3 regions of the Rhizobium sp. WYCCWR 11128 genome follow, and region 2 is predicted to be linked to each of the others. Evidence: predicted binding sites of a transcription regulator. Region 2 holds the regulator's gene; each other region holds the start of a gene.
What was found. The regulator PhoB, encoded in region 2, activates phosphate uptake and scavenging genes when phosphate is short. The targets are predictions, from matches to a motif close to TGTCATNNANCTGTCAT.
Positions count from the first base shown of each region.

Region 1: a site for PhoB is predicted at 1,716-1,732, ahead of HX898_RS25905 (esterase-like activity of phytase family protein). Genes of this name have one in related genera too.
Region 3: a site for PhoB is predicted at 2,589-2,605, ahead of pstS (phosphate ABC transporter substrate-binding protein PstS). Genes of this name have one in related genera too.

Region 1 is NZ_JACCEZ010000010.1:121,527-125,806, reverse strand. Features, by position in the region: gene HX898_RS25915 (helix-turn-helix transcriptional regulator) at 28-564, shown strand; gene HX898_RS25910 (NAD(P)-dependent oxidoreductase) at 662-1,648, shown strand; gene HX898_RS25905 (esterase-like activity of phytase family protein) at 1,894-3,381, shown strand; RNA gene ssrS (6S RNA) at 3,463-3,621, opposite strand; gene HX898_RS25895 (cell division protein ZapA) at 3,691-4,068, opposite strand; gene HX898_RS25890 (DUF4164 domain-containing protein) at 4,193-4,280, opposite strand, start outside.
Region 2 is NZ_JACCEZ010000002.1:536,226-540,505, forward strand. Features, by position in the region: gene pstB (phosphate ABC transporter ATP-binding protein PstB) at 1-614, shown strand, start outside; gene phoU (phosphate signaling complex protein PhoU) at 659-1,372, shown strand; gene phoB (phosphate regulon transcriptional regulator PhoB) at 1,505-2,188, shown strand; gene HX898_RS10310 (GcrA family cell cycle regulator) at 2,436-2,969, opposite strand; gene HX898_RS10315 (aspartate aminotransferase family protein) at 3,390-4,280, shown strand, end outside.
Region 3 is NZ_JACCEZ010000017.1:34,931-39,210, reverse strand. Features, by position in the region: gene pstA (phosphate ABC transporter permease PstA) at 1-390, opposite strand, end outside; gene pstC (phosphate ABC transporter permease subunit PstC) at 393-1,370, opposite strand; gene pstS (phosphate ABC transporter substrate-binding protein PstS) at 1,456-2,478, opposite strand; gene HX898_RS31170 (EAL domain-containing protein) at 2,833-4,280, opposite strand, start outside.

The DNA.
Region 1 (4,280 bases), on a different contig from region 2:
TGGCCAAAACGGCACGGGATCAGGCAGATGACGATATCGGGCGCCGGCATACGCCGCATGCGGCTGCTGCGCAGCATGAAGCAGGAACATCTTGCCGAACTCCTCCGCGTCAACCAGGCGACGGTCTCACGCTGGGAGCGCGATCAGCTCGCCCTGTCGGCCGAACAGGCGGCCAAGCTGGAACGGATTTTCAGCTCACCGCAACATGCAGCAGTCGATGCGGCGCTGAAGCGGCTGGTCGAGGATTCCGTCCGGCCGGTGCATCTGATCTGCGACCGCACCCACCGGCTGCTCTCCGCCTCTCGCCCGCGGCAGGCGGAGTGGCGGGTGCCGCTCGGCGCCTTTCTCGGCCGCTCCATATTCTCTTATGCATCCGCCGAAATCGCCGCCGCCGAGCAGTCGCTGGAGGAGCGCGGCTGGCATGAGGGCAGGCTCTCGTCGTTGACCCTCGATACCGGCGCCAACGGCAATGCGCTGCTGCCAATCGCCGCCGGCCGTGTGACCTGGGAACGGATCATGCTTTCCGACGGTAGCGCCGGCCGCCTCGTCACGACCATCGGCTGAGCCTCAAGCTTTCCTGCATTCCCCTGCATAATTTATGCGTTGTCCGGAAACGCCAGTCTTTATAGCGTCCGCGGCCGAGCGGTCAGGAGACGATGTGATGACGATACTGGTAACGGGAAGTGCCGGCCATCTCGGCGAGGCGCTGATGCGAACCTTGAGGGCGGAAAGCCGGTGGGTGCGCGGCATCGATATCAAGCCCTCGGCTTTTACCGACATGGTCGGCTCGATCAGTGATCGCGCCTTCGTCCGCCAGGCGATGTCTGGCATCAGCCACGTCATCCATGCCGCGACGCTGCACAAACCGCATGTGGCAACCCACGACAATCGCGATTTCCTCGACACCAATATCGCCGGCACCCTTAACCTGCTCGAAGAAGCAGTGGCCGCCGCAGGCGTTGCAAGCTTCGTCTTCACCAGCACCACCAGTACCTTCGGCGCAGCATTGACTCCTGCTGCCGGCGAACCGGCGGCATGGGTGACCGAGGACGTGCTTCCCGTCGCGAAAAACATCTACGGCGTGACGAAACTCGCTGCCGAAGGTCTATGCGAACTCTTCGCCCGCAAATCCGGTCTGCCGGTGGTCATTCTCAGGACTTCGCGTTTCTTTCCCGAAAACGACGACGATCCTGACATTCGCAACGGCTATTCGGCTGAAAACGCCCAGGCCAACGAGCTTCTTCACCGCCGCGTCGATATCACCGACGTGGTCGGCGCTCATCTGCAGGCGCTCGAAAAGGCGCCGGCAATCGGCTTTGGCCGCTACATCATCTCCGCCACGACGCCGTTTTCGGCAAGGGATCTTGCCGAGATCAGGCGCGACGCGCCTCCCGTCGTCGAACGACTGCTCCCGGGTGCAGCTTCTCTCTACGCATCACGGGGTTGGAAAATGTTTCCTTCGCTCGACCGTGTCTATGTCAACGAACGCGCAAGGCGGGAACTCGGCTGGCAGCCGCGATATGATTTCCGTTTCGTGCTCGATTGCCTGCGCGACAACAGGGAGTGGCGAAGCCCCTTGGCGTTGGATGTCGGCTCCAAAGGCTACCACGACGAGGTCTTTGCCGAGGGGCCTTACCCGGTCGGATAGAGCAGCGAGCTGAAATGCGAATATGCAAAAGCCTCACACCTTTTGGCATGGGCTTTTCACTGAAAAGCGTCATCCAGATATCATGATCCCGTCATAGACCGTCTGCCGGGGATATGGGGCGACGAAATCCAGGGCGTGTTGTGCCATCGGGAAATCGAATCCAGGCCGGGGGTGTCATTTGAAGCGGTGTCCAGCCTGCGGGCGGAAGCCGTTTCGAGAGCGCTTTTGACCGAGAGGGTATTTGCATGAAGAATGTCAGACCTTACACAGCGCGGCTGTTCGCCGCGGTTCTCGCGGCATCCGCCGCCGTGCCAGTCGTCGCAGTGGCCGAGAATTCCGCCACCGTCGGCGGCCTCACCTTCGTCAACAAGGGCCTGGTGGGCATCGGCCGCATTCCGGCCAACCAGCGTGACAAATTCGGCGAGACCTTCGGTTCCGGCTCGGGCATGGCGGTCGATCCCGCCGCCTGGAGCCGCGACGGCGCCGGGTACAAGGGCACGCTCTACCTGTTGCCCGACCGCGGTTACAACGCCGTCGGCACCGTCGACTATCGTCCTCGCCTGAACACCATCTCGATCGGGCTGACGCCGACCGCTCCGCGTGCAGCACCCGAGGCCGGCAAGGAACAGTCGGGCGTCGACGCAAAGCTCGTCGATTCCACACTCTTCGTCGACGACAAGGGCGGCGACATGACCGGCCTCGACCCGGAATCCGGCGTCCGCCCCGCTGCCGGCAATTTTCCCGCGCTACCGCAGGCGACGAACGGCAAGATCGCGCTCGACAATGAAGCCATCATCCGCATGGCCGACGGCAGCATGTTCGTCAGCGACGAATACGGGCCTTATATTTACCGCTTCTCGGCCGACGGCCACCTGCTCTCCGCCACCCAGCCGCCGAAGGCGCTTTTGCCGATGCGCAAGGGCGCGCTGAGCTTTGCCTCCAACAATCCCGGTCCCGGCGCCTCCGCTCCGGACCCGAAAGATCCGGAGACCGGCCGCCAGAACAACCAGGGTCTCGAAGGCATGGCGATAACGCCTGATGGTAAGTTCATCATCGCTGTGCTGCAATCGGCTGCCCGCCAGGACGGCGGCGATTCCGGCTCGACCCGCCAGAATACCCGCGCGCTGATCTATGACGCCGCCGATCCCGATCACCTGAAACTGGTGCACGAATATGTCGTGCCGCTGCCGGTCTTCAAGGATGCCAAGGACAAGACGACGATCGCCGCCGAGAGCGAAATCATTGCTCTTTCCGACAAGACCTTCCTGATGCTCGCCCGTGACAGCGGCAACGGCCAGGGCCTGAAGGGCGACACCTCGCTCTACCGCAAGGTCGACATCGTCGACGTTTCCGCCGCGACCGACATCGCCGGCAGCGATTTCGATGACGGCAAGCCGATCGCGCCGAAGGGCGTCGTCGATCCCTCGCTGACACAGGCGACGCTGACACCCTTCATCGACCTCAACGACAAGGCCGATCTCGCCCGCTTCGGCTTGCACAACGGCGCGCCGAACGACAAGAACAATCTGTCGGAAAAGTGGGAAGCCATGGGTCTTGCGAGCGTTCTCGACCCGAACCTGCCGGACGACTACTTCCTGTTCGTCGCCAATGACAACGACTTCTTGACGCAGGATGGTTTCCAGGTGGGTGCCGCCTACAAGTCAGACGGCGGTGCCGACGTCGACACCATGTTCCAGGTCTTCCAGGTCACCCTTCCAGGCCTGAAGAAGTAACGGACGCACTGAAGAAGGGCGGACGCGCAAACCACGTTCGCCCGCCATATCCGGCGTCTTCGCTGAAAATGGAAGGAAAGGGTGCGATCCACGACCACCGATGGATGTTTACGATCCTGGGTGCCTACAAACGTAGGTGGGCGCCGTGTGTCCAGGCCCACGGGCCTGGCCAGGGACAGCTCCCTTTGGATCGAGTATGGCCCCAGGGATTGTGGTTCCTGTCGAGAGGCGCAGACCGCATGCCGATATATAAGGTCGTTTGTGCTGGCGCGCCAGTGGCGACGGAAGGCGGCCCCTATTTAATTGAGATCAATTGAGTTCGGGGGCCGACCGGCCGTTCAGCTTGTCGGTGATGCCGCGGATGCGGCTCGACACTTCACTGAGCGCTGCGGCAAGATTTTCCTCGGTCCGGGCGGTGGCTGCAAGCACCGTATCGCGATTGCCGCGCAGCGTCTCGAGCTCGGATTCCAATCCGGCAACGCGGCGCGTCAGCTCGGCAATCTCGTCCGTGATCATGATGCCGGCCATGACGGTGATCCTGAGATCGCCGATTTCCCCGAACTGATCCTTGAGATGGCCGACATAGCGGTCGAAGCGGGTGGCGAGATCGGTCAGGTGATCCTCCTGCCCTTCCTCGCAGGCCATGCGATAGGCTTTGCCGTCGATCGTTACCGTCACCTGCGCCATGCCAAACTCTTTCTATAAGAGCATGATGCCGAAAAGTGTGAGCGGTTTTCGGACGACATCATGCTCTAACTCTTTAAATTAGAACAGGATTCAGATTTTGGGCCTGGCCTAAAATCATCCTGTTCTAGCGATCCAGAACTGCGCGGATCGTTTCCATGGCCGTCACCAGCCGCCGCGATACCTCGCGATTGACCTCTTCCAGCCGGTTGGCG
Region 2 (4,280 bases):
GCCTCAACCGCATGAACGACACGATCGACGGCTGCCGCGTCACCGGCAAGATCACCCTCGACACCGACGATGTCTATGATCCCGATATCGACGTCGTCGAACTTCGCGCCCGCGTCGGCATGGTCTTCCAGAAGCCGAACCCGTTCCCGAAGACGATCTACGAAAACGTCTCCTACGGCCCGCGCATCCATGGCCTTGCCAAGTCGAAGGCCGACCTCGACCAGATCGTCGAGACCAGCCTGCAGCGCGCCGGTCTCTGGAACGAGGTCAAGGACCGCGTGCATGAATCTGGCACCGGCCTGTCCGGCGGCCAGCAGCAGCGCCTTTGCATTGCGCGTGCCGTCGCCGTCAGCCCGGAAGTCATCTTGATGGACGAGCCCTGCTCGGCGCTCGACCCGATCGCCACCGCCAAGGTCGAGGAGCTGATCCACGAGCTGCGCGAGAACTATACGATCGTCATCGTCACCCACTCCATGCAGCAGGCCGCGCGTGTCTCGCAGCGCACCGCCATGTTCCACCTCGGCAACCTCGTCGAGGAGAACGACACCGACAAGATGTTCACCAATCCCGACGATCCGCGCACCCAGGACTACATCATGGGTCGCTTCGGTTGATTTTGGCGACACCAAGCCTTCCCGTTATTCGAGGATAAAGCCCCATGGCATCGACACATATTTTTTCTGCCTACGATGATGATCTGAAGTTCCTGTCCAGGCGGATTTCCGAAATGGGCGGCCTGGCCGAGCAGATGGTCGGCGAATCCGTGCGCGCCCTCGTCAACGGCGATACGGCGCTGGCGCAGAAGGTCATCTCGGACGATGTGATCCTCGATCACGCCGAACGCGAAATCGGCGACAAGGCGATCGTCACGATCGCCCGCCGTCAGCCGATGGCCTCGGACCTGCGTGAAATCATGGGTTCGATCCGCATCGCCGCCGATCTCGAACGCGTCGGCGACCTCGGCAAGAACACCGCCAAGCGCGTCATCGCCGTCCAAAGCACCGGCGTTCCCCGCAAGCTTGCCCGCGGCCTCGAGCATCTGTCCGAGCTGGCGCTCGTCCAGCTCAAGGAAGTGCTCGATGTCTACACCAATCGTTCAGCCGACAAGGCGAATGCGATCCGTGAACGCGACAACGAGATCGACGCGATGTACACCTCGCTGTTCCGCGAACTCCTGACCTACATGATGGAAGATCCGCGCAACATCACCAGCTGCACGCATCTTCTCTTCTGCGCCAAGAACATCGAGCGCATCGGCGACCATGCCACCAACATCGCCGAGACGATCTTTTACATGGCGACAGGCGCGCAGCCGGAAGGTGATCGTCCGAAGGATGACAGCGCCAACACCGTCGGCGCGGTCACCGAATAACCGCCCGCACAGTCAATTGCGTGCGCGCCCGTCCGGGCGCGCAAAGAGGTCGCAGCCAATTTTTGAATTTGCGCAGGATGCACTGCTTAAATCACCCTGGTTTAAGGATCATGCGCGAGGAGACCGACACGCATGATCCCGAGAGTTGCAGTTGTTGAAGACGAGGAAGCCCTCAGCGTGCTTCTTCGCTACAATCTCGAAGCGGAAGGCTTCGAGGTCGATACCATCCTTCGTGGCGATGAAGCCGAAATGCGGCTCCAGGAGCGCACGCCCGATCTTCTCATCCTCGATTGGATGCTGCCCGGCGTTTCCGGCATCGAGCTCTGCCGGCGCCTGCGCATGCGGCCGGAAACCGAGCGCCTGCCGATCATCATGCTGACGGCGCGCGGCGAGGAGAGCGAGCGTGTCCGTGGATTGTCGACGGGCGCCGACGATTATGTCGTCAAGCCCTTCTCGACCCCCGAGCTCGTTGCCCGCGTCAAGGCGATGCTGCGCCGCGCCCGCCCCGAGGTGCTGTCGACGGTGCTGAAATGCGGTGACATCGAGCTCGACCGCGAGACCCATCGCGTCCATCGCAAGACCCGCGAAGTCCGCCTCGGCCCCACCGAATTCCGCCTGCTGGAATTCCTGATGTCGTCGCCGGGCCGGGTCTTCTCCCGCTCGCAGCTGTTGGATGGCGTCTGGGGCCACGATATCTATGTCGACGAGCGCACCGTCGACGTCCATGTCGGCCGCCTGCGCAAGGCGCTGAATTTCTCCAACATGCAGGACGTCATCCGCACCGTCCGCGGCGCCGGTTATTCGATGGAAGCCTGAGGGCTTCCATCTGAGCCTGCTGACAAAGCCCTGGCAAAACCCGCGACGTCATCCTCGGCCTTGTGCCGAGGATCTGCGCTCGCTAAATTAAGTATTTGAAAATAAAGGTTTTACCCTCAAGTCATTGGGGTGATCAGATGCTCGGCACAAGGCCGAGCATGACGGAGGGAAGCCTGAGCTTCCATCCGCGCATAAAAAAACGGGCCAATCGGCCCGTTTTCTGCATTCTAACGATGGTTGCCCGCGCTCAACTGGCCCGCGCTGCTGCCCTGCGGCGTTCGTTCACCGGCTGGTAGGCAAGCTTCTGGTGATAGCCGCAATAGGGCGAATTGTCGGGGGACTCGCAGCCGCAGAAATGGAAGTCGTCCTTCAGCGGATCGCCGACCGGCCATTTGCAGGTGCGCTCGGTTAGTTCCGTCAGGCCGAGGCGGCGCGAAATCGGCACCACCACATTGCCTCGCGGCACGTATTCCATTTCCTCGATCGTTTCGATCTCGATCTCTTCCTTCAGCATCGTCGCGCCCTGCTGGCGGGTGACGGTGCGGGTCGTGATCCGGGAGGCGAAGTTCGGCGCGCGCGGCGCCGATGTATTGCGCTTCGGCGTTCGCGCCGCGGTATTGGTGCCGCCGGCCTTGGCACGGCCGGGAAGGCACAGCCGGTGCACTTTGCCGATGACCGCGTTTCGGCTGACCCCGCCAAGCTGCGCAGCGATCTGGCTGGCGCTCAGTCCTTCGGCCCAAAGTTTCTTGAGTTTCTCGACCCGCTCGTCTGTCCAGTTCATGCCCTGTCTCCACCTTTTGCGTTGGTGATGGCAGAATCCCTCACCGTTGTCCCGGGAGCTCCGAAACAAGAAACGCTTGATCAATTTTGGTGACTAGTTCCGCCGCATGCAGTCTAGTAATTGATCTTTAACCTAGTGTGAGCCTGACTCCGTGACAAGAGTCGCATGAATCCGGATGAATCGAATTCGTAGTTTTCCCCAACTTGCTGCCCCTGCGTGTCATTTCTGCAATAATGCCTGTTGAAGACTGAAAATGCCGCTGTACACCTGTGCTGCATACGCTAAGGGCGCCGTTTTGTTGACATTGCAGCGCGAAAAGGAAATAGTGCCACTCGCCGCCGCAAGGCGGCATTTTTGATTTTTCGGGCCTGGTTTCCTTAGCCGGAGTCATTGCCCGGCAACTTTGATGGAGATCGCGCCATGGCTGAAGCCGCGCCGCTTTATGACACCTATTCTCGTGCCCCGCTGCGGTTCGAGCGAGGCGAGGGCGTATGGCTGATCACCGAAACTGGCGAGCGATATCTCGATTTCGGCGCCGGCGTTGCCGTCACCTCCGTCGGCCACAGCAATCCGCATGTGGTCGGCGCGCTAAAGGAGCAGGCCGACAAGGTCTGGCACCTGTCGAACATCTATGAGATCCCCGGCCAGGAGCGCCTGGCAAAACGGCTGACGGACGCCACCTTCGCCGATAAGGTGTTCTTCACCAATTCGGGCGCCGAGGCGCTCGAATGCGCGATCAAGACGGCGCGCCGCTATCAGTTTTCCAAGGGCCATCCCGAGCGCTTCCATATCATCACCTTCGAAGGCGCCTTCCACGGACGGACGCTGGCGACGATCGCTGCCGGCGGCCAGGAAAAATATCTCGAAGGTTTCGGCCCCAAGGCGCCGGGTTTCGATCAGGTGGCTTTCGGCGATATCGAAGCGGTCCGCGCCGCGATCACCGAGGCGACGGCCGCCATCCTCATCGAGCCGGTGCAGGGCGAGGGCGGCGTCCGTCCTGCCACGCCTGAGTTCATGAAGGCGCTTCGCCAGCTCTGCGACGACAACGGCCTGCTGTTGATCCTCGACGAGGTCCAGACCGGCGTCGGCCGCACCGGCAAGCTCTTCGCTCATGAATGGTCGGGCGTCACCCCCGACATCATGGCTGTTGCCAAGGGCATCGGCGGCGGTTTCCCGCTCGGCGCCTGTCTTGCCACATCAGAGGCCGCCTCCGGCATGAAGGCCGGCACGCATGGCTCGACCTATGGCGGCAATCCGCTTGCCATGGCCGTCGGCAGCGCCGTGCTCGACATCATTCTTGCCGATGGCTTC
Region 3 (4,280 bases), on a different contig from region 2:
ATAGACAAACAAGCCGATGATGATCGACGGCGCCGAAAGCAGGATATCGTTGACGAAGCGGATTGCTTCGCCGATCTTCTTGCCGCGGCTGAACTCCGACAGGAAGGTGCCGGCCAGCACGCCGATCGGCGTGGCGATGATAACAGCCAGAACGACCATCAGCAGGCTGCCCATGAAGGCGTTAGCGAGACCGCCGCCATCTTCGCCGGGCGGCGGCGTCATTTCCGTGACGAGACTAGGGCTGAGCGCAGACAGGCCGTGTATCAGCGTCGTCCAGAGGATCCAAACCAGAAAGACCAAGCCGACCACGGTCGCGATGCCACAGAGCGACAGCGCGATCATGCTGCCGATCTGGCGGCGGCGGTAAATGGAACCCGAATGGGTCGCCATGACTACTCTCCCCTCTGTCTTGCCATGCGCACCAGCATGAGCTTGGCGGCCGCCAGAACGATGAAGGTGACAACGAAGAGGATGAGACCGAGCGCCGAGAGCGACGACCTGTAGAGATCATCCGAAGCTTCGGCAAACTCGTTGGCGAGCGTCGCAGCGATCGACGTGCCGGGCTCCATCAACGACACAGCGATGTTATGGGTGTTGCCGAGTACGAAGGTGACCGCCATGGTCTCTCCGAGCGCGCGGCCGAGACCAAGGAAGATGCCGCCGACGACAGCGGTGCGGGTGTGCGGAATGACGATATCGCGCACCACTTCCCACTTGGTCGAACCAAGCGCATAGGCCGATTCCTTCAGCTGCGCCGGGACGACCAGGAAGACGTCGCGCATGACCGAGGAGACGAAGGGGATAATCATGATCGCCAGCACGATGCCTGACGTCAGCATGCCGATGCCGAGCGGGGCGCCGGTGAACAATGCGCCGATTATCGGGATCGGGCCTAGCCAGTCGATCAGCACCGGCTGAACGTAGTCCGACATGAAGGGAGCAAACGTGAAGAGACCCCACATGCCGTAGATGATCGAGGGAATACCGGCGAGAAGCTCGATGGCGCCGCCGATCGGACCGCGAATGGAGCGCGGCGCAACTTCGGTAATGAAAACGGCGATACCGAGGCTCACGGGAACGCCGATGATCATGGCGAGCGCCGAGGTGACCAGCGTGCCGTAAATTGGCACAAGGCCCGAGAACCGCTGGGCAACCGGATCCCATTCCATGCCGGTCAGGAAGCCAAAGCCGAAGGTCCGGAACGCGAGAAACCCGTCCCAGACCATGGAGAACGCCGCTGCGAACAGTGCGACCAGAACAAACAGGCCGCAGCCCAAAACTATCCAATAAAAAATACGATCGCCTGCCGCGCCGTCGCGGCGCTTGACGCCCGCGGTTGTGGCGGGCAGCGATGCCATTGCTTCGCTCATATCCGTCCGCTCTGCTGCTTTGAGGATGTCAAAGGATTCGGGGCGGAAAGCTTGGCTTGCCGCCCCGGCCGCAGTTTCGTCAGGATCAGCCCTTGAAGGAGGCCGTCCAGTAATCTTCGATCTGCTTCACCAGAGTTTCCGGAAGCGGAACGTAGTCGAGCGAGGAAGCTTCCTTCTGGCCGTTTTCGAGCGCCCATTTGAAGAAGGCGAAGGCGGCCTTGGAGCGCGCCGCATCCTTCGGCTCCTTGTACATGATCGCCCAGGTCGTGGCAGTCACCGGCCAGGCCTTTTCGCCCGGAGCATTGGTCATGATCAGGTAGAAGTCCTGAGCCTTGGTCCATTCGGCGCTCGCAGCTGCAGCCGAGAAGCTTTCGGCATTCGGCTTCGGATACTGGCCTGCGGCGTTCTGGATCAGCACGTAAGGCAGCTTGTTCTGCAGGGCGTAGGCGTATTCGACGTAACCGATCGAATCCTTGACGCGGGTGACGTATGCGGCAACGCCCTCATTGCCCTTGCCGCCGATGCCAACCGGCCAGTTGACGGTAGTGCCTTCGCCGACCTTGCTCTTCCAGTCTTCGTTGACCTTGGAGAAGTAGTTGGTCCAGTTGAAGGAGGTGCCCGAACCGTCCGAACGGTGGACGACGGCGATCTGGCTGTCGGGCAGTTTCAGGCCCGGGTTCAGATCGGCAATCGCCTTGTCGTTCCATTTGGTGACGTTGCCGAGGTAGATGTCGGCGAGAACCTTGCCGGTGAGCTTCAGTTCGCCCGACTTGATGCCCTTGACGTTGATGACCGGCACGATGCCGCCGACGACGAGCGGGAACTGGCCGAAGCCGCCGGTCGTCAGGTCTTCCGGCTTCATCGGGGCGTCGGACGCGCCGAAGTCAACCGTTGCAGCCTTGATCTGGGCGATGCCGCCGCCCGAACCGATCGACTGGTAGTTCAGCTTGTCGCCGGTCTGCTTGTTGTAGTCCGCAGACCACTTGGACAGGACGGGGTAGACGAAGGTGGAGCCGGCGCCGGTGATATCGGCGGCGGAGGCCGAAACCGCCAGCGCGGCGACCAGGCCCGCACCGAGGCAGGCCGAAAGAAGTTTCTTGGTGAGCATATGAGCGCTTCCCTAATGGATTTGAAAAACAACGAGGCCAGCGCCATGGAGGGGGTGTCATTGTCGGGGCGCTGAAATTCTCGTCACATCAGGCGGGCTAGGCGCGTTTTATTACAGTTTGATGACGGTTTTTGACCGCCGAAACCGAATGCAGGGCCGTGCGTCAAATGCGGCAGTTACGGCCTTTCGATTGAATCGCGGATTTAACAAAGCCTTAGCAAAAACATTGGGATAGATTGACGCATGGCTGTGGTGGATTGCCGCAGCGATGCCTGGAAATGTCGTTTTCAGGATTTCGAAATGCCGGGGCCTGCTCGTGGCCGATACCGAATTCGTGCGATGGCCTTTACGAGATCATGCGGCCGACTCTTCTCGCAGCCTGCTGGATATGTCGCATGCCGACATGGGTTTTCCGAGCATATACCCTTGAAGCTGGTCGCAGCCGGCGTCTCGCAAGATCGCCGCCTGACGGGTATTCTCAATACCTTCGGCGGTCACGGGTATCTGCAGAGCAGTCGCCAAGGAGATGGTTGCCCGAAGAATATCGGCGCCATTTGCGGTTACATCGAGAGCGGACACGAGCGAGCGGTCGATCTTCATGCGATCAAACCCAAACTGCCGCAATGCACCGATGCTGGCGTAGCCGCAGCCAAAATCATCAAGAGCAAACTTTATGCCGACGCGCTTGAGTTGGTCTATCGACCGACGGGCCTGATCCGGATTTGTCATCAGAACGCCTTCGGTGATTTCCAGTGTCAGGCGGTTTGGATCGAAATCCAGCTCCTGCAGGATCGCGATCACTTGGGCAGCAAATTCCGGATTGCAGAGCTGGATCGGCGAAACGTTCACCGACAAAGTCAGACCGGGCCAGCTCTTGGCATGCCCGATCGACGTTCTCAGCATATGGACGCCAAGGGCATCGATGAGGCCGCACCTTTCAGCAAGCGGGATGAATATTTCCGGGCTGACGTTTCCCGTTGCAGTTTTCCAGCGCGCCAGTGCTTCAAGACCGGTGACAGCGCCGGTCGAAGCAGAGACGAGAGGCTGGAAAACAGCTTCGATTGCGCCGCTGCCGATGGCGTTTTTCAAGAGACCTTCCAGCTCGGCGACCCGTATGCGTTCCCGGTCCAGTTCGGGATCGTATTCAACCGCCTGACCTTTACCATTTGCCTTGGCTCGATAGAGGGCCATGTCGGCTCTGCGAAGAAGCTCCAGAGGCGATATGTCTCCATCGTGCGCCGCAGCTCCGATGCTTGCGCCAACTTCGATCGTTCGCCCGTCAATTTTGAAGGGCTCGGCAAACAGCGCCAGAATCGCCTCTTCCATCTCTTCGCGTGCAGTGGCTCCAACGTGCACCAACGCGAATTCGTCGCCTCCCAGCCGGGCCGCGGCTAGGACTTCGGGATGACTGGTCATCAGCGCGTTCGAGACGATCCGGATCAAATCATCCCCAACCGCATGCCCCCAAGCATCGTTGACCGCCTTGAAGCCGTCGAGATCAACCAAGTAAAGCCGCGGTGACGAAGGTTCCGGGCTCTCCAGATCCTCCAGCAGGCGGAGAAGACCCTGTCTGTTCAACAAGCCACTCAAGCTGTCATGGCTCGCTTCGAAGCGAGCTGTTTGCGCCAGTTGGCGCAGGCGCCGCGCTTCGGATGCGCCAACCAACAGAACGCCGATCAAGAATAGCGAAAGAACGACGGTAGAAGCTGCAAGATAAGGATAGACCTGCTGAAACACGGCACTTCCGGGCGCTTTGCTCGGCCAAACGAGGTAGCCGATCACGCCTCCCTTGATGTCGGTGA